Regions from separate parts of the Dactylosporangium sp. NPDC000244 genome, predicted to be linked through region 2. Evidence: riboswitches for the same ligand, from Rfam matches in the RefSeq annotation. Region 2 holds a riboswitch; each other region holds the start of a gene.
The links. A riboswitch is a leader RNA that binds a small molecule or an ion and turns the genes downstream of it on or off. The one in region 2 is predicted to bind cobalamin.
Positions count from the first base shown of each region.

Region 1: it holds a riboswitch for cobalamin, as region 2 does, so the genes downstream of both, ABT369_RS48825 (ABC transporter substrate-binding protein) here and ABT369_RS00210 (VWA domain-containing protein) in region 2, are expected to answer to the same signal.
Region 3: it holds a riboswitch for cobalamin, as region 2 does, so the genes downstream of both, ABT369_RS48850 (ribonucleoside-diphosphate reductase subunit alpha) here and ABT369_RS00210 (VWA domain-containing protein) in region 2, are expected to answer to the same signal.

Region 1 covers NZ_JBEPEH010000050.1:231-4,935, forward strand. The annotation lists gene ABT369_RS48815 (hypothetical protein) at 1-888, opposite strand, end outside; gene ABT369_RS48820 (SigE family RNA polymerase sigma factor) at 885-1,382, opposite strand; cobalamin riboswitch at 1,513-1,692, shown strand; gene ABT369_RS48825 (ABC transporter substrate-binding protein) at 1,731-3,281, shown strand; gene nikB (nickel ABC transporter permease) at 3,266-4,243, shown strand; gene ABT369_RS48835 (dipeptide/oligopeptide/nickel ABC transporter permease/ATP-binding protein) at 4,240-4,705, shown strand, end outside.
Region 2 covers NZ_JBEPEH010000001.1:34,083-48,385, reverse strand. The annotation lists gene ABT369_RS00220 (cobyrinic acid a,c-diamide synthase CobB) at 1-524, opposite strand, end outside; gene cobO (cob(I)yrinic acid a,c-diamide adenosyltransferase) at 518-1,120, opposite strand; gene ABT369_RS00210 (VWA domain-containing protein) at 1,125-3,173, opposite strand; cobalamin riboswitch at 3,231-3,352, opposite strand; gene ABT369_RS00205 (hypothetical protein) at 3,455-4,324, shown strand; gene ABT369_RS00200 (hypothetical protein) at 4,461-5,246, shown strand; gene ABT369_RS00195 (hypothetical protein) at 5,321-5,689, shown strand; gene ABT369_RS00190 (hypothetical protein) at 5,990-6,553, shown strand; gene ABT369_RS00185 (hypothetical protein) at 6,579-7,682, opposite strand; gene ABT369_RS00180 (hypothetical protein) at 7,885-8,322, opposite strand; gene ABT369_RS00175 (phosphodiesterase) at 8,445-9,209, opposite strand; gene ABT369_RS00170 (MDR family MFS transporter) at 9,295-10,866, opposite strand; gene ABT369_RS00165 (MarR family winged helix-turn-helix transcriptional regulator) at 10,863-11,312, opposite strand; gene ABT369_RS00160 (TetR/AcrR family transcriptional regulator) at 11,407-11,985, shown strand; gene ABT369_RS00155 (hypothetical protein) at 12,057-12,263, opposite strand; gene ABT369_RS00150 (hypothetical protein) at 12,318-12,818, opposite strand; gene ABT369_RS00145 (DUF4132 domain-containing protein) at 13,244-14,303, shown strand, end outside.
Region 3 covers NZ_JBEPEH010000050.1:5,507-10,211, forward strand. The annotation lists gene ABT369_RS48835 (dipeptide/oligopeptide/nickel ABC transporter permease/ATP-binding protein) at 1-610, shown strand, start outside; gene ABT369_RS48840 (ABC transporter ATP-binding protein) at 597-1,343, shown strand; gene ABT369_RS48845 (IucA/IucC family C-terminal-domain containing protein) at 1,340-2,074, shown strand; cobalamin riboswitch at 2,164-2,375, shown strand; gene ABT369_RS48850 (ribonucleoside-diphosphate reductase subunit alpha) at 2,497-4,705, shown strand, end outside.

The DNA of each region.
Region 1 (4,705 bases), on a different contig from region 2:
GTCCCCGCTCTTGCTCAGCAGGCCGTCGGCGTTGCGCACCCGCACCGGTTGCGCGCCCGCCGGGTCGAACGAGCGCTGGACCGCCGGCCCGAACTCGAGCGTCAGCGAACTGCTCGGGCCGTTCACCGCCAGGTCGATGGACCAGGCGGTCCCGTCGGCGCGCGCCGTGTACCACCACGACCCCGACGTGAACGGGTCCGGCAGGAAGCCGAGCCGCGGGCCCACCGCGATCTTCGTCGAGTCCGGGCGCAGGGACTCGGCCACCGCGACCGCCATGTCGCGCTCCACCGTGCGGTCCGAGCCGGTCACGATCACCGTCAGCCGCTGACCGCCCGCCGGCACCCACGTCACGCCGGACGCGCCCTCGATGCGGTCCAGCACCTCGGCCTCGACGCCGTTGATCGACACGGTTCCCCCGGTGTGACGGGGCGGGCCGTCGTCGCCGATGATCAGGGTCACGGTCGCGCCCGTGGTGCCGGTGCCCGGCGCGGGGGCCCAGCCGCGGCTCGTGGCGGCCGCGGCGCCGCCGGACACCAGGACCGAGGCCATCACCTGGCCGTAGCCGTCGGGCAGGAACCCGGGGCGCCAGGTCGCCGTGGCCTCCAGCCAGCCGCCGCCCGGGCCGCCCGCGACCTTCGGGAAGCCGCCGGGGGCCTTCGGGGAGCCGGGCTCCCCGGGCCGCCCGGGCCCGGCCACCGAGCGGTACACCTCCAGGCCGCCTCCGACCGCCGCCACCGCCACCGCGGCCCCGGCGGCGCGCAGCACCAGGCGGCGCTGGCGCATGACCCGCGTCCGCGCGTCGAGCGCCGCCGTGATGCGCTGCGGTGCGTGGGCCCGGTCGGCGATGGTGGCGATCGCGCCGCGGATCGCGTCGTCCTCGTAGCTCATCGTTGCTCCTCAAGGCTGGGTTGGGGCAGTACTGCGCGCAGGGTGGCCAGGCCACGCATGGCCTGGGTGCGGACGGTGACGATCGAGCAGCCCATGAGCACGGCGATGTCGGCGTCGGCCATGTCCTCGAGGTACCGCAGCACGATCACGATCCGCTGGCGCGCGGGAAGGTCGCGGATGAGCCGGACCAGCGCGTCCCGCTGCGCGATCCGCTCGTCATGGCCGTCGGCCGCGGCCGGCTCGGCGGCTTGGTGCACGCGCTCCCGGCGCAGCCGCGCCGCGAGCTGTCTTCGAGCCGAGGTCAGCTCGTTGATGACCATCCGCCGGACGTACGCCTCCGGGGACTCCAGTTCAGCGATCTTCGACCACCGGGGCTGCGCCTTCACGAGCACGTCCTGCAGCACGTCGGCGCCGGCGTCGGGATCACCGGCGAGCGCCGTGGCGTACCGCGTGAGGGCGGGCAACCGGGCGGCGAGGAATTCCTCGAACGTCACCTGCACACCCCGTTCACGAAGCCACCCCCGGCGTTCGTTGCACGGGACCGTTCCGGCAACGGCGAGGGCGGCCGGCGCGCTGTGGGCAGTTTCATGCTGGATCTTCCTTGTCGGGACCGCGACGACCGCCTTAGGCTGCCGGGGCCGTGGTGATCGGGAAGCCGGTGTGATGCCGGCGCGGCCCTCGCCACTGTGATCGGGAGTTCCCGGCCTTCACCCTCGTGGGGTCACTGGGCAGCGATGCCTGGGAAGGCCGGCCGGGAACGCGCCTCCCGTCAGCCAGGAGACCGGCCACGGCACGTACGTGTACACCACCGTCCACGAGGTGCTGGAAGGCGGAACTCCCGCATGCGGTCCTTTTCCCGTGCGGCGGCACTTGCCGTCGCCATCTCCCTGTTCCTGTCCGGTTGCGGCGCGAGTGCTCCGGCGGCGACGTCCGGCGAGCCGGCGGCCGAGCAGACGCTGCAGTTCCTGACCGTGAACATGCCGCGCTCGCTCGACCCGATCCACATCGACGCGCAGCGGATCCTCGAGAACGGCCTCGCCGAGTCCCTCGTCGTGCAGAACGACGACGCGACGCTGCGGCCCGGCCTGGCCACCGCCTGGAAGTCCGTCACCCCGACGACCTGGGAGTTCACCCTCCGCAGCGGCGTGAAGTTCTGGAGCGGGGCGCCGGTGGACGCCGCCGCGGTGCGGGCGTCGCTGGAGCGGCACAAGGCGAAGAACACCCGCGCCAAGTCGATCCTCGGCGCGATGGAGTTCGCCGCCGTCGACGCCACGACGCTGCGGGTCACCACGAAGACCCCGGACCCGGGGCTGGCGTTCCGGCTCACGACGTACGGCATCCACAACGCCGCCGAGGCCGACCGCCGCGGCGACGACTTCAACCGCAACCCCGATCTGACCGGGTTCATGAAGCCGGTCCGGTTCGTGCCCGGCGAGACGCTGATCGCCGAGGCGAACCCCGACTACTGGGACAAGCCCGAGGGCGGCGTCAAGCTCAAGCGGATCGAGGCGCGGCTGGGCACCGACGCGCAGGCGCGGATGCTCGCGCTGCGCTCCGGCGACGCCGACGCGGAGTTCAACGTCGAGATCGACCAGCGCCTGCAGTACGAGAAGTCCGGCACGAAGTTCACCGTGTACTCCCCGGCGCCCACCACCAGGAACATCTGGCTGAACACGAAGAAGGTCCCCGCGCTGCGGGACAAGGCGGTCCGGCAGGCGCTCGACCTGGCCGCGGACCGCAAGGAACTGGTCGACGGGCTCAACCACGGCTACGCCAAGGCGGCCACCGGGCACTTCCCGGCCGGACTGCCGTACGCGATCGGCACCGCAACCGCGACCGACGTGACCAAGGCGGCCGGGCTGCTCGACGCCGCCGGCTGGCTGCCCGGCCCCGACGGGGTACGGGCGAAGAACGGCACCCGCCTGCACTTCAAGATCTTGACATACACGGTGTTCCAGCCGCTGGCGATCGCGCTGCAGAGCCAGTGGAAGAAGGCCGGCATCTCCACCGAGCTGGCTCCCGTGGAGACGACCGCCTCGAACCAGATGATGCTCGACGGCAACTTCGAGATCGCCACCTACTGCTCGTGCGGCTCGGCCACCGGGGACATCGCCGGGCAGCTGCGCGCGTTCTACCGCACCGGCGTCGTATCCAACTACGGCGGCTACAGCAACCCGCGGGTCGACGCCCTCATCGACCAGCTGGGCACCGAGTTCGACCCGGCGAAGCAGGCCGACCTGGCCCAGCAGGCGCAGCGGATTCTGCTCGACGACGTCGCGCTGGTGTACCTGTACGCCTCGACGCAGTGGGGCGCGGCCTACACCCCGCGGGTCCGCGGCGTCGACCCGAACCTGTCGCGGCGCATCCTGCCCGGCATGTGGCTGGCCCGGTAGCCGGCGCGATGCTGCGCTATCTCGCCGTGCGGCTCGCCGCGACGGTGCCCGTCCTGCTCGGCATCTCGATCGTGCTGTTCACGATGGTCCGGCTGATCCCCGGCGACCCGAGCCACGCCATCCTGCTGTCCATGGTGGAGCCCGGCGCCGACATCAGCCGGCTCGAGGAGGACCTGGCCACGTTGCGCCAGGACCTCGGCCTCGACCGGCCGTACCCGGTGCAGTACGCGGACTGGCTCGGCGACGTCCTGTCCGGCAACCTCGGGACGTCGCTGCGCAGCGGCGCACCGGTCACGGACGAGCTGGCGATGCGGCTGCCCGCGACGCTCGAGCTCGCCGCAGCGGCCCTGGTGGTCATGGTCGTGGTGGCGGTACCGGCCGGAATCGCCGGTGCCGTGTGGCACGGCCGCGCCGCCGATCGCGTCGCCCGCCTGCTGACGCTGCTGGGCGTGTCGGTCCCCGGCTTCCTGCTCGGGCTGCTGCTCATGTACGCGTTCTCCGTCGCGCTCGGCTGGCTGCCGACCTACGGCCGGGGCACCCCGGCGCACCTGGTCCTGCCGGCCGTGACCCTCGGCCTCGGCCTCGCCGCCGCGGTCTCCCGGCTGCTGCGGGCCGGCCTGCTCGACGCCCTGTCCCAGCCGTACGTGGCCGCGGCCGAGGCCAAGGGCCTGCCGTGGCGGCTCATCGTGCTCCGCCACGCCCTGCGCAACGCACTGCTGCCGGTGTTCACCAACGCCGGGCTCATCGTGTCCGGGCTGCTCGGCGGGGCCGTCGTCGTGGAGACCGTCTTCTCCTGGCCGGGGATCGGCCGGTACGTCGTGGACTCCATCACCGGCCGGGACTACCCGGTCATCCAGGCGTTCACGCTCGCCATGGCCCTCGCCTACGTGCTGGTCAACCTCGTCGTCGACCTGGGCTACCGGCTGATCGACCCGCGCGTGCGCGTCGAGGGGGCCGCGTGAGGACCCTGCACCGCCTCCTGGCCGTCCCGCGTCAGGACCGGCCGGCCGGTCTGCTGCTGCTCGTCCTCGCCGTGGTGGTCGCGGCGGTCGCCGCCGCGCCGTGGCTGACCGGCGCCGACCCGACCGCCGTCGACTACCTCGACGCGTCGCTGCCGCCTTCCGCGGCCCACCCGTTCGGTACCGACAACTACGGCCGTGACCTGCTCGCCCGCGTGCTGTTCGGCGGACGGGCCTCCCTGGCGACCGCGGCGGTCACCGTCGCCGTCACCGTGGTCGCCGGCACGCTCGTCGGCGCGGCGGCCGGCTATCTCGGCGGCTGGCTCGACCTGGTCGTCACCCGGATCGTCGACGTGCTGCTGGCGTTCCCGCGGCTCATCCTGGCGATCGCGGTCGCCGCGCTGCTCGACGCCGGCCTCGCCGGGCTGGTGCTCGCCGTCACCGTCGTGTCGTGGCCGGGCTACG
Region 2 (14,303 bases):
CCCAGCACCGGCGTGCCGACCTCGGCGCAGGCGTCCCGCAGGATCTGCTCGTGGCGGTCCGAGCCGACGCGGTTGAGGATCGCGCCGGCGATGTGGATGCCGTCGCCGAACGAGCGGAAGCCGTGGATGAGCGCGGCCACCGAGCGCGCCTGCGCGGTCGCGTCGACGACGAGGACGACGGGCGCGGCGAGCAGCCGGGCCACGTGCGCGGTGGAGCCGAACTCGCCGGCCCCGGTGCGCCCGTCGTAGAGGCCCATGACGCCCTCGACCACGGCCAGGTCCGAGCCGGCCGAGCCGTGCGCGAACAGCGGCCCGACGAGCTCCTCGCCGACGAGCACCGGGTCGAGGTTGCGGCCCGGGCGGCCGGCGGCGAGGGCGTGGTAGCCGGGGTCGATGTAGTCCGGCCCCACCTTGAACGGCGCCACGCGCTCGCCCCGCGCGGCGAACGCCGCCAGCAGGCCGGTCGCGACGGTGGTCTTGCCGTGGCCGGAGGCCGGTGCCGCGATGACGAGCCGCGCTACCACTCGATGCCCTGCTGGCCTTTTCGCCCGGCGTCCATCGGGTGCTTGACCTTCGTCATGTCGGTCACCAGGTCGGCCAGCTCGACCAGGTCGGGGTGCGCGTCGCGGCCGGTGACGACCACGTGCTGGTTGCCGGGCCGCTCGCGCAGGGTCTCCACGACGTCGGCGATGTCGACCCAGCCCCACTTGATCGGGTACGTGAACTCGTCGAGGACGTAGAAGCGGTACGCCTCCGCGGCCAGGTCGCGCTTGATCTGGGCCCAGCCCTCGGCCGCCTCGACGGCGTGGTCGCGCTCGGTGCCGGGCCGCTGGATCCACGACCAGCCCTCGCCCATCTTGTGCCACACCACGCTGCCACCCTGGCCGGTCTCGCCGAGCGCGCGCAGGGCGGTCTCCTCGCCGACCTTCCACTTCGGGCTCTTCACGAACTGGAACACGGCGATGGGCCAGCCGGCGCTCCACGCGCGCAGGGCCATGCCGAACGCGGCGGTGGACTTGCCCTTGCCCTGCCCGGTGTGCACGGCGAGCACGTGCTGGCGGCGGCGCTGGCGGGTGGTGAGCCCGTCGTCGGGCACGTTCTCTACTTTGCCCTGCGGCATCTGTCTAGGCTCCCAGGCTCGCGAGTGGAATGCAGGAGGCGTCCAGGGCCGAGGCCAGGCGGCGGGCGAGGCCGAGGCGGATCGGGCCCTGCTCGCAGTCGACCACGACCGCGGGGACGCCGTGCAGCAGCGGTACGACGCTGAGCGGGTCCGGCCCGCTGGTCGAGCGCCCGTCGGTGACGACCACGAGCAGCGGGCGGCGGCGGGCGTCACGGCGGCGCTCGCCGTGCAGGGTGCGGGCGGCCTGGCGCAGCCCGGCGGCCAGCGGCGTGCGGCCCCCGGTGCGCAGCTCGGCCAGGCGCACCACGCCGACCTCGTGGCTCGCGGTCGGCTCGAGCACCAGCGTGGCGTCGTGGCCGCGGAAGGAGACCATCCCGACCTTGTCCCGGCGCTGGTACGCGTCCCGCAGCAACGACAGGATCGCCGTCTTCACCACGCTCATCCGCTGCCGGGCGGCCATGGAGCCGGACGCGTCGACGACGAACAGCACCAGGTTCGCCTCGCGGCCGACCTTGACCGCCTCGCGCACGTCGCGGGCCTCGGCGCGGCTCGACCCGCGCAGCGCGGCGGCGCGGATGGTGCCGGGCACGTGGATGCTCGTGAGCTTGCCGCCGAGCGGGGCGCGGGAGCGCACCACGCGGCCGTGGCGGGACAGGGCGGGCGAGCGGCGGCCGGCGTGGGCGCCCGCCTCGCGGTTCGCCCGGCCCGCGATGCTGAGCAGCTTCGGCTTGTACGGCACCCCGGCGAACGCCAGCTGCCCCGGCGCCCCGACGCTGTCCCCCGCCGCGTCCCCCGCCTCCGATGCATCCGATTCGCCCCGCGAATCGGATGTATCGGTAACGGAACCATCATTCGGCTCGACGGGCGGCCGCTGCTCGGGCGCGACCGGCGGCGGCGGACCCCCGGCTCGCTCCGACCCCGGCGACTCGCCGGGCCCGTCCGGCGAGTCGGACATTTCCGAAATATCCGTCGGGCTCGGCGGAACCGGGTCATCGTCCGGGGGCGGCCCGCCATCGCCGGGCGGCGGGTCCTCGTCCGGCCCGGCCTCCTGCTCGAGCACCTCTTCGAGGCGGTCGCGGTCGGCCCCCGGCGGGTCGAGCGGGTCCCGCCGGCGCCGGTGCGGCAGCGCCAGCCGGGCCGCGTCGCGCACGTCCGCCTTCGTGACCACGGTCCGCCCGTGCCAGGCCGCGAGCGCGACCGCCGTGCGGGCCACCACGATGTCGGCCCGGAGGCCGTCGACGCGGTACGCCAGGCAGATCCGCGCGATCCGGTCGAGCTCCGCATCGGGCAGGGCCACCGCCCCGAGCCGGGCCCGGGCGCTCACGATCCGCGCGGCCAGGGCGGCGTCCTCGGCCACGTAGCGCTCGGCGAACGACGCGGGATCGGCCTCGTACGCCAGCCGCCGCCGCACGACCTCGGCCCGCGGCGGGGCCTCCTGGGGCGCCGCGACCCCGACGACGAGCCCGAAGCGGTCCACGAGCTGCGGCCGGGGCTCGCCCTCCTCGGGGTTCATGGTGCCCACGAGCAGGAAGCGGGCCGCGTGCTTGACCGAGACGCCGTCGCGCTCGACGTGCGCGCGGCCCATGGCGGCGGCGTCGAGCAGCAGGTCGACGAGGTGGTCGGGCAGCAGGTTGACCTCGTCGACGTAGAGGACCCCGCGGTTCGCGGCGGCGAGCAGGCCCGGCTCGTAGGCCTTGACCCCGTCGCCGAGGGCCCGCTGCAGGTCCAGCGTGCCGACGACACGGTCCTCGGTGGCCCCCACGGGCAGCTCGACCAGGGCGGACCGGCGGTGGTGGGTGCCCGCCCCGGGAATGTGCGGGCCGTCGGGGCACTCGGGGTCGGGCGCGGCCGGGTCGCAGGCGAAGCGGCAGCCGGCGACGACCTCGACCTCGGGCAGCAGCGCGGCCAGTGCCCGCACGACGGTGGACTTGGCGGTGCCCTTCTCCCCCCGGACGAGCACCCCGCCGATGGCCGGCGAGACCGCCGTGAGCAGCAGGGCGAGGCGCAGATCGGCCAGGCCGACAACGGCCGAGAACGGATACGGCGGGGTCACGGGCACTCTTCCCTTCGGCGGGTCCGCGCCCGCGAGGCGGCTGTTGCGAGCGGCCGGAGTCTCCTGACTGCCGGATCCGCGCCGCCCCTCGACCGCCCCGGCCGTCGCCGGCCGTGGGTGCTGAGGTGCGACTCCCCGGTCACAGTGGCGGGACCGTCCCGGACTCGCACCGGGTTCCTCCGCATACCGCTCGCCCGCCATCGTGTCCCACGGGCGACCGGCACGTCAACGTGGCGCGGTGTGACCCTCACGATCCGCACCCGCCGGCCGATGGGACGGGCATGCGGCGCGTCCCGGATTCGGCCGCGCAGACCCTGCTGTGCGTGCTCCTCGTGGCGATCGCGCTGATCGCCGCCACGCCGCCGCGGCTGCCGGGGCTGGCCCCGGAGACCTCGGTGGCGCCGCCGGGCACGCGGGCGATGTGGCTGTGGGAGCACGACGACCCCGGGCCGGTCGTGGACTGGGCCGCGGCCAACGGGGTGCGAGCGCTGTTCGCGTACTACGACCCGCGCACCGACGACACCGCGCGGCTGCGGCGCCTGCGGGAGCTGTGCGACGCGGCCGGCATCGTGCTCGACGCGCTCGGCGGGGAGCCCGGCTGGACGACCGACCACGCCACCGCGCTGGCCTGGGCCGAGGGCGCCGCGGCCACGGGCCTGTTCCACGGGCTGCACCTGGACGTCGAGCCCTACCTGCTGCCCTCCTGGGGCCAGGACCAGGCATCACTGGTACCGAATTATCTGTCTTTGCTGGAAAAGACGGCCGCGGCCACGGACCTGCCGCTCGAGGCCGACGTGCCGTTCTGGCTGCCGACCGTGACGCTCGCCGGCGGGGCGAACCTGGCCGACGCCGTGCTCGCCCGCGTCTCCGGCGTCACGGTGATGAGCTACCGCAACACCGCCACCGGCGCCAACTCGATGGTCGGGGTCGCCGACGACCTGCTGCGGCGGGCCGGCCGGGTCGCCAAGCCGGCGCGCCTGGGCGCGGAGACGCAGGCCCTGGGCGACTGCGCCTACTGCAGCTTCCACGGCGCCACCGCCGGCCAGCTGCACAAGACCCTGGCCGCGGTCGACTCCGCGGCCCAGCGGTACCCGGCGTTCGCGGGCATCGCGGTGCACCAGTACGAGTCCTGGGTCGCCCTGAGTGGTTAGGAGACCTGAGCGGCTCGGAGACCCGAACCCGAATCGACCCCAGCCGAACCGGAGGTGAACCACGACCTGCCTCAACCCGCCCCGCCCGCCGCCGATCAGCCGGTCGACAGCAGTCATCCTGGGAAGGACCCCTCCGATGCGCCGTACCGCCTCCATCGCCCTCGCCTGCGCCGCCGGCGCGGCCGCCATGCTCCCCGCGGCGACCCCGGCCTCCGCGGCGACGCCGGACTTCGGGCTGGTGGTGCCGGTGCTCGCGCCGATGCTGCCGGGCCAGACGGGCTGGGTGGGCACCATGTGGGCCGCCACCAGCGACATCTGCGACGTGAAGGTGACCGCGAGCGGCACCGGGGTCACGGTGAAGTACCCGGCCAACACCGCGACCTACTCGTCGCTGTCGAAGGGCGACTCGCTGGCCAAGGGCCACGTGGACTACGCCGCGTTCAACGTCTCGCTCTCCTCCAACAGCCTGCTCGCGCTGGTCCCGCTCAAGCTCGACTACTCCTACACCACGAAGGCCGACGGGGCGACGTCCTGCACCGGCACCCCGCGCTCCGGCTCGATCACCGCCACGCTCCCGGTCGTCTCGGTCACCGGCGACGCCGTGGTGCAGAAGACGACCCTCGTGACCGTGCCCAAGGCGACCCCGGTCTGGTCGCAGCTGGTCTTCCAGTCCCGCAAGGCCGGCGTCGACAACCTGCAGATCACGGTCGCGGGCGCGCCGAGCGGCCTGGCCGTGTCCTACCCGGCCGGCCGCGCCTACACCGCCCTGAACAAGGGCACCGGCCTGGCCGTCGGCACCGACGACTTCGCCGCCGTCAAGTTCGACGCCACCAACGTGGCCGCCGGCACCTACAAGCTCACCGTCAAGCTCTCCTACGGCAGCACGACCGACTCGAACGACCTGACGCTCGTCGTCGTCTGACGGCCCGGGCCGACCGGCTTCTCCCGCGGCGCCGGCCGGCCCTCCGCTTTTTCCACAGAGAGGTGGGAACTCTGGTGATCCGCTCCCGTGCCCTGCTCGCCGTGGCCGCCCTGGCCCTCACGGCGGGCCTTTGCGCGTGTGGCAAGTCCGGGAACTCGACCAAGACGGAGATGCAGGCGCCGAAGCCGTCGCCGTCGGCCTCGCTGACCCAGGACCGCCGCGAGACCATCTTCCTCGACGCGACCGCCCAGCACCTCTGCTCGGTGCAGTCGCAGGTCTACACCGACCCGGCGGCGATGGCCTCGGCGTACGCGTCCCGCCCCATCTACACGGACCTCACCGCGGCGCAGGTCGACGCGTTCCAGCAGCAGGTCGTCAGCGACCCCGCCTTCGCCGACCGGCTGACCCAGCGCATCCAGGCCACCTGCGGCACGGCCAAGTAGGCCCCGGACACACGAGAAGCCCCGCGACACGAGGGGGGAGGAGTGTCGCGGGGCCGGCTCATATATGTATGAATATCGAGAGCGTGTTCTCGAGGTAAGTGGTGCGAGGACCCCGTCGCCGCGGTCCCTTCGGTGTTGCTGCGGTAAGCATGCGGGGCGCCACTTGGCGGCGACTTGGCGCGCACTTGCGCCGATGTGTCACGCACGCGACAGGTCCGCGCGCATCGACCGGGTCACGTATGTTGCCTGCCGTGAGCCGCGACGAACTTCGACCTCGACTCGCTCGCGCCCGAGCCGGTGGTGCCGGCCGACCCGCGCCGGGCGGCGATGTGGGCCGCGGGGATCGCGGGCTGCGCGGTGCTGGTGCTGTTTCTGCTGCTCACGAGCGATCTGGTGTTCGGGCGGACGGTCGGGCTCGCGGCCCCGGCCGGGATCGGGGACTGGGCGGCCAACCCGGCGCTCGCCGCCACGCTGGCCGAGGGAGTGCTCGGCGACCAGGAGGCGCTCGGGGCGCGGCCGTTCAGCGCGGCGTACCTCAGCGCCGACGGGCGGCCCCTGCTGGTCTGGGGCGGCACCGGCCGGGCGGTCCAGCGGGCCGACGACGCGGCGCTGCTGCGCACCCTGCGCGAACGGACGCTGCGGTTCGTGCCGGACTCCGGCGGCGGGACGACGGCCGACGCCGACCCGGGACCGAACCGCGGCCGGGCCACGTGCACGGACACGCGGCGCGACGGGTTCGGGTACGTGGTGTGCGCCTGGACCTTCGGCGCGGCCGCCCTGGGCGTGCTCGTGGTCGACGGGCCCGACGCCGACCCGGCCGCGACGCTGCGCCGGGTCCTGGACGCCGTCGTCGTGATGCGCTGAGGCCGGGTCTTCTGGTGCCGGCCGGCTAGAGCATCGCCTCGAGGGCCAGGCGCTCCGCGGCGGCCGCGCGGACCTCCGGGGTCTCGATCGGGTCGTCGCGCAGGTAGGCGAGGCGCCGTTCGAGCTTCTCGTCGAGCGGGACGCGGCGCACGGCGATGAGGCGCACGTCGGCCTGGCAGTCCCACAGGCCCTCGGTCAGCGCGCCCGCGCACGCGTCCGGCTCCAGCTCCAGCCGGGCGCGCAGGTAGGCGGCGCGCTCGTACGAGTGCGGACTGAACCACAGCGAGCGGACGCGGGGCAGCGCCTGGCGGGCCGCGTCGCCGCCGACCCGGGCGAGGCCGTCGACCAGGCGGTCGTAGCCGCACATGTCGTCCTCGCGCTGGTCGAGCCAGTCGAGGCCGGCCAGCAGCGCCGGGCCGTCGGACTCGTCGCCCTGCTCGGCGAGCACGCACAGGGCGCTCCAGTACTGCCCCGAGGCCGGATCGGCCACGACCCGCCGGGCGGCCGGCAGCGAGTCGACGACCGGCTCGGCCAGGCAGCCGAAGTCGTCGGCGGCGCTCAGCAGCTCGCCGAGCCCGGTCAGCGGCTCGGGCCCGTGCGCCACGGCGGCGTGGATGCGCTCGTCGCGGCCGGCCCACTCGCCCCAGGGGGCGCCCGGCGGCAGGTGCAGCGGGCGGCCGGCGCTGGCGAGGCGGTCGGCGGCGACCGGGAGCAGGTCGTCCCACCAGTTGGCGGGCCACGCGGCGGCGATGGTGCCGAGGGCCTCGCGCCAGTAGGGGCCGATCCGGACGTACCGCCGCAGACTCTCGACCATGTCACCGGACCCGGCGCGGCTCAGCGCCTCGGCGACCCGCAGGACGTGCGTGAACTCCCCGGAGTCGTCGTCGGCGGTGTAGAGCCGGGCGATGATCGGCCCGATCGGCAGCTCCAGGTCGCGGACCAGGCGGGCGAGGTAGACCCCGCGGTCGTCCAGGGGCAGCCAGCGATGGTCGCGGCGGATGCAGGCGTACACCAGCTCCGGCGCGGCCGGGTCCTGTCTGGCCCGCACCGCGCCCCGCCCGAGTCCGCGCTGCAGCGCGCCGGCCCGGGTCCGGGTGGGCAGGTAGTGCCAGTCGTCGTCGAGGCTCATGGCGTCCCAGTCTGCGACGGTTGCGGCCGGACCGCCGCCGAATTCCGGTCCCGAAAATGCTTGACAAATGACACCGGACCACGTCCTCGCTGCTCAGCAGCGCACCCGCGGGCCGACGTGAGTCCGGACACGACGCGGCGCCGACCGGCGGAAGTCCCGCCGGCCGGCGCCGTGAGCGCTGGCACCCCCCGAGAGGGGCCGGTTAGGCGCTGGCGTCGTCGAAGCCGTTGCCGAGGAAGCTCTGCAGCCGCGACGTGATGCTCTCCAGGCTCGAGCCCGCCGACGCGGCGCCGAAGCCGGACTCGCCGAAGCCCGCCTCACCGAAGCCGGCGTCGGTGCTGTCGGCCTCGCCGAAGCCCGCCTCGCCGGTGCTCTCCTGGCCGTAGGCCATGAGCGTGTGGCTGTCCTCGACCTCGGTGTGCTCGTAGTGCGTGTACTCGGTGATCTCGTAGTGGTTGCCCGCGGCGTCCGTGTACTCGATGTGCTTGAGCTGCTCGAACTCCTCGTGCTCGTAGCTGTGGTGGTCCTGCTCGAGGATGCCGTACTGCGACTGGTGGTCAAGCTCCTGGCCCTGGCCGGAGTGGGCCGCCTCCAGGGAGGCGGTCTCGTGGCCCGCTTCGTACTCGCCGTACTCGCTCATGGGGGTGGTTCCTCTCGGGTGCGTCTGTATGGGGTGCTGCGCTCATCTGCTGCATTCAAGGTACGGGCAGCCGCGACGCCCCAAATCCCGGAAACGTGCCACGCGCGGTCGGCTCAACGGCCTCAATACGCGATCACGGGCGCACCCGTGTGGCTCACCTGCACCAGATGGGTCACGCACTCACTGCCCTCGAGGCGGTGCAGCAGGAACGCGGACGGTTCCGGGACGAAGCCGACCGGGCGGCCCTCGCGCATGCCGAGGTCCACCTGACGGTACGTGCTGGGCGCAACACTCAGGATGGTCCCGGCGAACCCGGCGGTCACGACGCGGTGCAGGTGCCCGGCGAGCACCCGGACGACGTGCGGGTGGCGGCGCAGCACCTCGGCGAGCTCGGGCCCGTCGACGAGCCGGATGGCGTCCATGCCCGGGATGCCGACCCGGACCGGCGGGTGGTGCAGGCAGACGAACGCAGGCGCCCCGCCATGCCGGCCGAGCGTGTGGTCGAGCCATTCGAGCTGCTCGGGGCCGAGGATGCCGGCGTCGCCGAGCTCGGGGCGCAGGGAGTCGAGCACGACGACGCTGAAGTCGGGGTACTCGGCGACGTACGAGGTCCGCTCGAGGCCGAACGCGGCCTGCAGCGCGGCCCGGCCGTCGTGGTTGCCGGGGACGAGGTGGATCGGCACCGGGAAGTGCCCGATGAGCTCCTTGAGCACCTCGTACTCGTCCGAGCGGCCGTGGTCGACGAGGTCGCCCGTCACGATGACGCAGTCCGGGCGCGGCTCCAGGGCGAGCACGCGGGTCAGGGCCTTGTAGAGCCCGCGGGCGGGCTCGGCGGACAGGGCGCCGGTGGTGATGTGCGGATCGCTGAGATGCGCGATGAGCGGCATGCCGGCCATTTTGCGCCTGCACGCGAGCGGGCGGGGAGGCTCCAGGGGGTGAGCCTTCCCCGCCCGTGCTTTTGTGGCCGTTCGGCTACCGGGCGGCGCCGACCGGCTCGTCCGAGGCCGGCTTCTGCGCCGAGAGGTCCAGCGTGCTGCGCAGCATGGCCGGCTTCATGAGCACCGCGGCGATCACGCCCACCACCGCGATGGCCGCGGAGATGAGGAAGATGTGGCCGGTGGCGTCGCCGTACGCGGCCCGCACGATGTGCTGGAACGCGGGCGGCAGGGCGCTCAGGTTGAGGTTGGAGGTCTCGCCGCCACCGGCCGGGGCCTGGACGCCGGCGGCCGCGAGCGAGTGCGTGATGTTGTCGGTGACCCGGCGGGCCAGGACGGCGCCGAGGACCGACACGCCGATCGTGCCGCCGAGGGAGCGGAAGAACGCGACCGTCGAGCTGGCGGCGCCGATGTCCTTCAGCGGTACGGTGTTCTGCACCGCCAGCACCAGGTTCTGCATCGACATGCCGACCCCGATGCCGACCAGGAGCATCCCGAAGCTCACGAAGACCAGCGAGGTCTGGTGGTCGATGGTGGCCAGCACGCCGAAGCCCGCGACGAGCACCACGGTGCCCGCGATGATGTAGGGCTTGATCTTCCCGGTGCGGGTGATGAGCTGCCCGACCACGATCGAGGACAGCAGCACGCCGGCCATGAGCGGGATGGTGAGCAGGCCCGCCTCGGTCGGGGTGTAGCCGCGGCCGATCTGGAAGTACTGACCCAGGAAGACGGCGCCTCCGAACATCGCCATGCCGACCGCGAGGCTCGCGAGGATCGACAGGGCCGTGGTGCGCTGCTTGACGATGTTCAGCGGCACGACCGGCTCGGCGGCGCGGGACTCCACCCACACGGCGAGCGCGAGCAGCACCACACCGGCGCCGACCATGGCCGCGGTCTGCCAGGACGCCCACGCGAACGAGCCGTCGACGAAGGAGACCCAGACCAGCAGCACGCTGACACCGGCCGCGATGAGCGTGGCGCCCAGGTAGTCGATCTTCAGGTTGTCGCGCTTGATGGTCACCAGGTGCAGGGTCTTCTGCAGCACGACGAGGGCCAGGATGGCCACCGGCACGCCGACGAAGAAGCACCAGCGCCAGCCGAGCCAGGAGGTGTCGACGATGACGCCGCCGAGCAGCGGGCCGCCGACGGTGGCGACGGCCATGACGCCACCGAGGTAGCCGTTGTAGCGCCCGCGCTCGCGGGGCGGGATCATCGCGGCGATGACCACCTGGACGAGCGCCTGCAGGCCGCCGACGCCGATGCCCTGGAAGGCCCGGGCGGCGATGAGCTCGCCGGTGTTCTGCGCCATGCCGCTGATGATGGAGCCGATCACGTAGATCACGATCGAGACCTGGACGAGGACCTTCTTGCTGTACAGGTCCGAGAGCTTGCCCCAGATCGGGGTCGTCGCCGTGGCGGCGAGCAGGGTTGCCGTGACGACCCAGGTGTACTGCGTCTGCGTGCCGTTGAGCGCGCCGATGATCTTCGGCAGCGCGGTCGAGACGATCGTGGAGCTGACCATCGCGACGAACAGCGCGAGCAGCAGGCCGCTGAGCGCCTCCAGCACTTGCCGATGGGTCATCGGCTCCTCGGTGTGCGTCTGACTCATCGTGTTGCCTCCATGGTTTGGTTCTCGCGCAGCGACTGCGCAAATCGGTGCAGCAGGCCGGCGAAGTGTTCGGCTTCGGCGGGGGTCCAGTCCCGCAGGGCGCCCGCGAGCAGGGTGGTGTAACGCTCCTCGGCCTTCGCGAGGGCGTCGCGGCCCTCGTCGGTGAGCTCGAGGAAGCTGGCCCGCCCGTCGTGCGGGTCGGCGACGCGGCGCACGAGCCCGTCCTGGACGAACGCGCTGACCGCCCGGCTGGTGGTCGACTGGTCGAGCGCACAGGCCGCGGCGAGATCCTTGAGGTGCAGCCGCGGATGGCGCTCGATCACGGCGAGCATCCCGGCCACCCCGGGCGCGACCATGCCGGGCCCGGCCTGGTGCTGCTGCTTCACGCACCGCACGACCTTCATGAGCTCGCGCAGCCCGTCGCGCAGCGCGACGACATGCTCCACTCGGACCCCTCCCGCAATACTTGCCTGATACAAGCATCCAAAAAACTTGCCCTCTGCGCAAGTTTGCCCAATGAGAACTAGGTAACATCGTGGCGTGGGAACAGGCCTGCGGGAACGCAAGAAGATCGCCACCCGCCAGGCCCTGCACGAGGCCGCGGTGGCTCTGTCGATCGAGCACGGCGTGGACAAGGTGACGGTGGAGGCGATCGCGGACGCGGCCGAGGTGTCGCGGCGGACGTTCTCGAACTACTTCGCGAGCAAGGAGGAGGCGCTGCTGTACGGCGACCAGCAGCGCGTGCGCCGCCTGGTCTCCGCCGTGGCGGAGCGCCCGCCGTCGGAACCCCCGTGGGCGGCCCTCACCGCGGCGGCCCTGGAGTTCCAGCGCGACCTCGGCTCCCGCGACCCGCACTGGGTGACCCAGGTCCGGCTCGTGCGCCGGCACCCGGCCCTGGCGGCGCAGCAGGTCTCGACGTACGCGTCGATGGAGGACGAGCTGACGACGGAGATCGCGCGCCGCTCCCCCGCGTCCCCGATGCACGCCCGCTTGATGGCGGCGGCGTTTTTGGTCGCGATGCGCGTGGCGGTGCAGGTGTGGCTGGACCGCCCCAAGGGCACGCCGCTGGCCGACGTGATGCACGAGTCCCTGAACGACATGGGCGCCGCGTTCCGCTGACCCGCACTCACAGCGAAGGCGGGCCCATCCGTCGCCGGAGGAACCCGCCTCTGCGCGGCACTACGGGCGGGTCACAGCCTGAACCCGCGACCGAGATAGTCGCCCACCTCGTCGACGTTGAGCCAGCTGCACTGTCCAGTGGCAAGATCCACGCGAATCGGCATGTTGCCGCCGAGCTCGGCCAGTTCGTCTCCTTCGTCGAGCGCCGCCACGGAGTTCCAGGGAACGATCAGGACCGAGCCGTCGACGAAGGCAATCTCCGGCCGAGAAAGCGGCACTGGCCGGTGGCGAGGTCAACCCGAATCGGCATGTTGCCGCCGAGCGCGCCGAACTCAGGACGCCGTGATCATCGGCCCGTACTGCTCCATGACGTCCCGGCCGACCTCCCGGATGTCGGCATTCCAGTGGGCTTCCGCCTGCTGGACGAGGTTCCGCAGCACCGGCCACATCTCCAGCGCGATGAGGATCTCGGCCACCCGGCTGTAGTCGATCTCATCGGCGTCCGGTAGACGGTCCATCGCCCAGCAGGCGACCTTCTCCCGGACGACGGCTCGCGAACCACGCTGCAGCGCGCGCCGGGCGTTGCCCGCCCACCCTTCGGACAGTGCGATGTAGGCGAGCGATTCGGCGAGCTCCGGGACGTCGGCGGGCAGATGCTGCAGAAACTGCAGGGCCGCCGACCGCTCACGGTTCGAACCCCGCAGGGCCTGTCGCAGGACCTCCGCTCGGCCAGTCGCGCGCTGGTAGAACTCGGCTCGCAGCCGCGACAGCGTCTGCTCCGCTTCCACGACGGCCGCCCACAGATCGCGATCGGCCGCTGTTGCTTCGATCATTTGCCTGGCTCCCGTGGCTAGTCGTTCCGCGGCTGTTTCACGACGTTGACCCAATCCATGGTCTTGATGAGGCCAACGAAATCCGTCAGGACATTGCGCTGGCCGACGTGCTGCACGGGTAACGGTGGGTGACGTTGGGTAGTCGCCGGCGGTTCCGCGGTGGTGACACGCCGAATCCGTTGTGGTGCATAGAAAAGACGCAGCACCCCGGTATGAAGGTGGTCCTTTCACAGATCAACTTCATAGGGCGCTGCGTCGACGATGAGTGTCACATACGCCTCGGTCCTGCCGGTACGCGAGGAGACAACCGGTACGCGAGGAGACAACACGAATAGGATGCGGCTTCGGCGCATGCCTCGGTTGCCGAATGAGTTCGGGACGAGGTTGATGTCCGAACTCATCCGTGACCTGCGTGAGGTGTCTGCGTGACCACGACGGACCTGCCGCCGACGACCGACCCGGCGGCCACTGGGCACGACGGGCTGCCGGATGTGCTCGTCACCCCGCCGTGGTCCCGCCGCTGCGAGCCGGTCGTGGTGCCCGGCCTGACCCGCTCCGCGCCGCTGGCATCCGACGGCACGCCGGGAGCCGACGCGCTGCACGCCGTGCCGGACCTCGTCGCGTTGTCGCGGGAGATGGTCACCGAGACGACGCTGCGGCTGCTGCCGTTCACCGGCCCGGAGCTGGCTGACCTGATGATGGAACTGCGGGTGAAGTCCCGGTCAGCGTGGACCCGCGACCTCGCGCGGCAGTGGCTGTCCCGCCACCCGGCCGCCGCCGCCCGCGATCTCGTGCCGCCGGCCCTGGAGGAGCCCGGCCCGCGCCGCGAACTCGCCGAGCACGCACTGCTGGCGCTCGCCACGGACGGTCACCGAGATCTGGTACTCGCCGCCGCCGACAACTACGGTTCGGCGGCCGGCGCCGCGATCCGGGCGATGTTCGACACGGATCCGCTCGAGCGGCTGCCCTCGACGTTGCCGAAGATCCCGCGCTGGGTCGGCGTGCCGACGCTGCCGACGATCCGGCTGCGGGACGGCGTGCGGACCCTGCCGGTCGAGTCGGCGCGGCACGTGGTCACCATGCTCTCGCTGTCCCAGCCCGCCCTGCCGTATGCGGGTCTGGAGATCGTGAAGGACGTCTGCGACCCCGTCTCGCTGGCCGCCTTCGGCCGGGCCCTCCTGCTGCGCTGGGTCGACGCCAACTGTCCGTCGGTCGGCCGATGGGCGCTCGACATGCAGGGCCTCATCGGCGACGACGAGACGGCCCGCAGGCTGGGTCCGCTGATCCGCTCCTGGCCCGGTTACCAGGACCACACCCGGGCCGCGCGCGGCCTCGACGTGCTCACCGCGATCGGCACCGACGTGGCGCTCATGCATATCCAGGGTGTCGCCGACAAAGCCTCCAAGCACAGCACCCGCCGGCTCGCCAAGGAGCGGCTGGAGACCCTGGCCCGGGACACCGGTCTCACCCTGGAGCAGCTCGCGG
Region 3 (4,705 bases), on a different contig from region 2:
GCTCGGCCTGCTCCGCCCGCCACTGGCGGTGTCCGGCGGCCTGACCCTCTTCGGCGCGGACACCGGCGGCTGGACCGACGCCGACTGGCGCCGCGTGCGCGGCCGGCACGTCAGCCTGATCACGCAGGACCCGCTCACGGCCCTCAACCCGGTCCTGACCATCGGCACCCAGCTCACCGAGACCGTCCGCGCCCACCATCGCGTCTCCCGGGCCGAGGCCAGGCGGCGCGCGGCCGAAACCCTCGAGCGGGTCCAGCTCGACCCGGAGCTGCTGCGGGCGTACCCGCACCAGCTCTCCGGCGGCATGCGGCAACGGGTCTGCATCGCCATCGCCGTCATCAACCGGCCCCGGCTGCTGATCTGCGACGAGCCGACCACCGCCCTCGACGTGAGCACCCAGGCCCGCATCCTGACCGAGCTCGCCGAGCTGCGCCGCACCCTCGGCATCGGCATGCTGTTCATCTCCCACGACCTGCGGCTGGTGTCGCAGGTCGCGGACCGGGTCGCCGTCCTGCGCGAGGGGCGGCTGGTCGAACAGGGCAGCGCCGCGGACGTCTTCGCCGCACCCGCGGACCCGTACACCCGGAGGCTCGTCGATGCTGCGCGTTGACGGACTGTCCAAAGTGTACGGCCGGCGGCAGGTGCTGGCCGGCATCACGTTCACGGTCGCGGCGGGGGAGACCGTCGCCCTCGTCGGCGCCTCCGGCGCGGGCAAGACCACCGTCGGTCAGTGCGTCGTGGGACAGGTCCGGCCGACGACCGGCACCCTGCGCTGGAACGACCTGCCGATCCGCCGCTCGCTGTGGCACACCGGCCGGGAGCGCCGCTGGCGCCGCGACATCCAGCTCGTCCAGCAGGACCCGCGGGCCGCCCTCAATCCACGGTGGACGGCCGGGCGCAGCGTCGGCGAACCCGCCCGCAACTTCCCCGGCGGCCGGACCGCGGCCGAGCTGTTCGAGCGGGTCGGGCTCGATCCCGCACTCCGGCACCGGTACCCGCACGAGCTGAGCACCGGCCAGTGCCAACGGGTCTGCATCGCCCGCGCCCTGGTACCCCGGCCGAAGCTGCTGGTGCTCGACGAGCCGCTGTCCGCACTCGACCTGCCGGTGCAGGCACAGATCCGCGACCTGCTCGCCGAACTGCACCGCACCGAGGGGCTGGGCTACCTGTTCATCTCCCACGACCTCGTCGCCGTCGCCGCGCTGTGCACCCGCGTCATCGTGCTGCACCACGGCCGGATCGTCGAGGAGGCCGCCACCGCCGACCTGCTCGCGAACCCGGTCCACCCGCACAGCCGCGATCTGGTCGCCGACACCCCGACCCTGAAGTACGGCCCGGCATGAGCAGGCCGCAACTCGGTGCCCGGTTCACCGCACCCCGCGGGGTGCCCGAGGGACCCGGCTGGCACCATGCGACGGTCCTGACCGGCCCGATGCTGCACGAGCTGGTCGCGGACCACGCCCGCGCCCGGGACACCGGCCATCTCGTCGCGGCCGCGTCGCTGCTGTTCTGCCAGTACGTCAACCAGGTCACCGGCCCCGTCCTCGCCCGCTGCTTCCTCGAGGACCGCATCGTCGACGCGGCGGCCGCCGGCACCTGGATCCACATCGACGGCGGCCGGCTCGACAACGCCGCGTTCGCCGGTGATGCGGCCGGCGACCGGCCCCGCGACGACACGACGACGGACTGGCTCGTCGAGCGCATGCTGGACGAGAACTTCGCCCCGGCGATCGACGCGTGGCACCGCATCACCCGCGTGGGCCGCCGAACCCTGTGGGGCAACGTCGCCAGCGGTATCGCCACCGCGATGCGCAGCATCTCCTGGACGCAGGACGACCCGGCCCGCTTCGTGACCGACACCGTCGCGCTGCTCGACCGGCATCCGCGCACCCGGGACCTGTGCGTGGTGGCGGACCTGCCGGCCGGTGGCAGCCGCTGGCAGGTACACCATCGGCGCACCTGCTGCCTGATGTACAAGACCGGCGACGGCAGCTTCTGCGCCACCTGCGGCGTGCTCCCGGCGCCGGAGCGAGCGGCCCGGGCCCGCCGCATGGTGGACACCGCGGCCACGTGACCGCCGGCCGGCAGTGACGCACGGTGATGCGACCCGCGCGACACGCCGACACACCATATGGTGGTTCGCTTTCTCGATGCCTCCCATATATGGTGTTGCTCGCAGCTGGTTCGGCCGCCCCTGCGGGATGGCCGTGGCAACAGGGAACCCGGTGTGAACCCGGGACTGCCCCGCAGCGGTGAGTGGGAACGAAAGCCGTCAACGAAGCACTGGGCCGCCAAGGTCTGGGAAGCGACGGCCGGTAGATGGCTGAGAGGCCGCGCCCGCGAGTCCGAAGACCTGCCAGCGCACCGTGCGCCAAACCGGGCGTGCGGTGGTCGGAGGCCGCGTGGGACGGCCGACGCCAACGCGGGTGACGGCGTGCGCCGTCTCCCTGTGGCGTCGTCCCCCTGCGCGCCAGCCACGGGTGACGAGGGGGACTCATGACGGTCACGCAGGACGCGGCCGCAGCGGGCCAGGCGGCGGCGCCGGAGCAGCGGCGGCACGCGATGCAGGTCCGCAAGCGCAACGGTGATCTGGAACCGGTCGACGTCAACAAGATCGTCAAGGCGGTCGAGCGGTGGGTCGCCGACCTCGACGAGATCGACCCGCTGCGGGTCGCCACGAAGACGATCAGCGGGCTCTACGACGGGGCCACGACGGCCGAGCTGGACAGGCTGTCGATCCAGACCGCGGCCGAGCTGATCGGCGAGGAGCCGCAGTACTCCAGGCTCGCCGCCCGGCTCCTCGCGGCGTTCGTGGACAAGGAGGTCCGCGGGCAGGCGGTCGCGAGCTTCAGCCAGTCGATCCGCTACGGCCACCAGCTCGGCCTGATCGGCGACGAGACGGCCGCGTTCGTCGCCGCGAACGCCCGCAAGCTCGACGATGCCGTCGACCTCGGCGGGGACCTGCGCTTCGAGTACTTCGGCCTGCGCACCGTCGCCGACCGCTACCTCCTGCGCCACCCCGAGACCCGCCTCGTCGTTGAGACGCCCCAGTACTGGCTGCTCCGCGTCGCCTGCGGACTCTCGCAGACACCGGGCGAGGCGATCGGCTTCTACCGGCTCATGTCCTGCCTGGCCTACCTGCCGTCCTCGCCGACGCTGTTCAACTCCGGCACCCGGCACACCCAGATGTCCTCGTGCTTCCTCGTGGACTCGCCGAAGGACGAGCTCGACTCGATCTACGAGCGGTATCACCAGGTCGCCAAGCTGTCGAAGTTCTCCGGCGGCATCGGCATCTCCTGGTCGCGCGTGCGCGGGCGGGGCGCGCTGATTCGCGGTACCAACGGGAAATCCAACGGGATCGTGCCCTTCCTGAAGACGCTGGACGCGGGTGTGGCCGCCGTGAACCAGGGCGGGCGGCGCAAGGGCGCGGCGTGCGTGTATCTGGAGCCGTGGCACCCGGACATCGAGGAGTTCCTCGAGCTTCGGGACAACACCGGAGAGGAGGCCCGCCGCACGCACAACCTCAACCTGGCCAACTGGCTGCCGGACGAGTTCATGCGCCGGGTCGAGGCCGACGCCGACTGGTCGCTGGTCGACCCGTCCGACGCGCCGGAGCTGCCGGACCTGTTCGGCGCCGACTTCGACGAGGCCTACCGGGCCGCGGAGAAGCGCGCCGTGCGCACGGTGAAGGCCCGCGAGCTCTACGGGAAGATGATGCGCACCCTCGCGCAGACCGGCAACGGCTGGATGACGTTCAAGGACCGCTCCAACGCGCTGTCGAATCAGACGGGGGCGCCGGGTAACACCATCCACCTGTCCAACCTGTGCACCGAGATCGTCGAGGTCAACAGCGACGGCGAGACCGCCGTGTGCAACCTCGGCTCGATCAACCTCGGCGCGCACGTGAGCGCCGCCGGCGTCGACTGGGAGCGGCTGCGGGAGACGGTCCGCACCGCCGTGGTGTTCCTCGATCGCGTCATCGACATCAACTACTACCCCTCGCAGCAGGCGGGCGCGTCGAACCCGCGGTGGCGGCCGGTCGGTCTCGGCCTGATGGGCCTGCAGGACGCCTTCTTCGCGCTGAAGCTACCGTTCGACTCCGCGGCCGCGCGCGAGTTGTCCACAAGGGTGCAGGAAGAAATCTTCCTCACCGCGCTGGAGACGTCCGCGGAACTGGCCGCGCGGTTCGGCTCGCACCCGGCGTACGCCGAGACCCGCGCGGCGTCCGGCGTGCTGCACCCGGACCTGTGGGGCGTTAGCACGGACGGCGAGCGCTGGACGGCGTTGCGCACACAGATCGCCGAACACGGCCTGCGCAACTCGCTGCTCATCGCGATCGCGCCGACCGCGACCATCGCCTCGATCGCGGGCTGCTACGAGTGCATCGAGCCGCAGGTGTCCAACCTGTTCAAGCGCGAGACGATGTCGGGGGAGTTCCTGCAGATCAACTCCTACCTGGTCCGGGAACTCAAGGCCCGCGGGCTGTGGACGGCGCCGATCCGGGAGCGGATCAAGCGGGCCGAGGGCTCCGTGCAGGACCTCGGGGAGCTGCCGGCGGACGTGCGGGAGCTGTACCGCACGGCGTGGGAGCTGCCGCAGCGCTCGCTCATCGATCTCGCCGCGGCGCGGGCGCCCTTCATCGACCAGTCGCAGTCGCTGAACCTGTTCATGAGCGCGCCCACGATCGGGAAGCTCTCCTCGATGT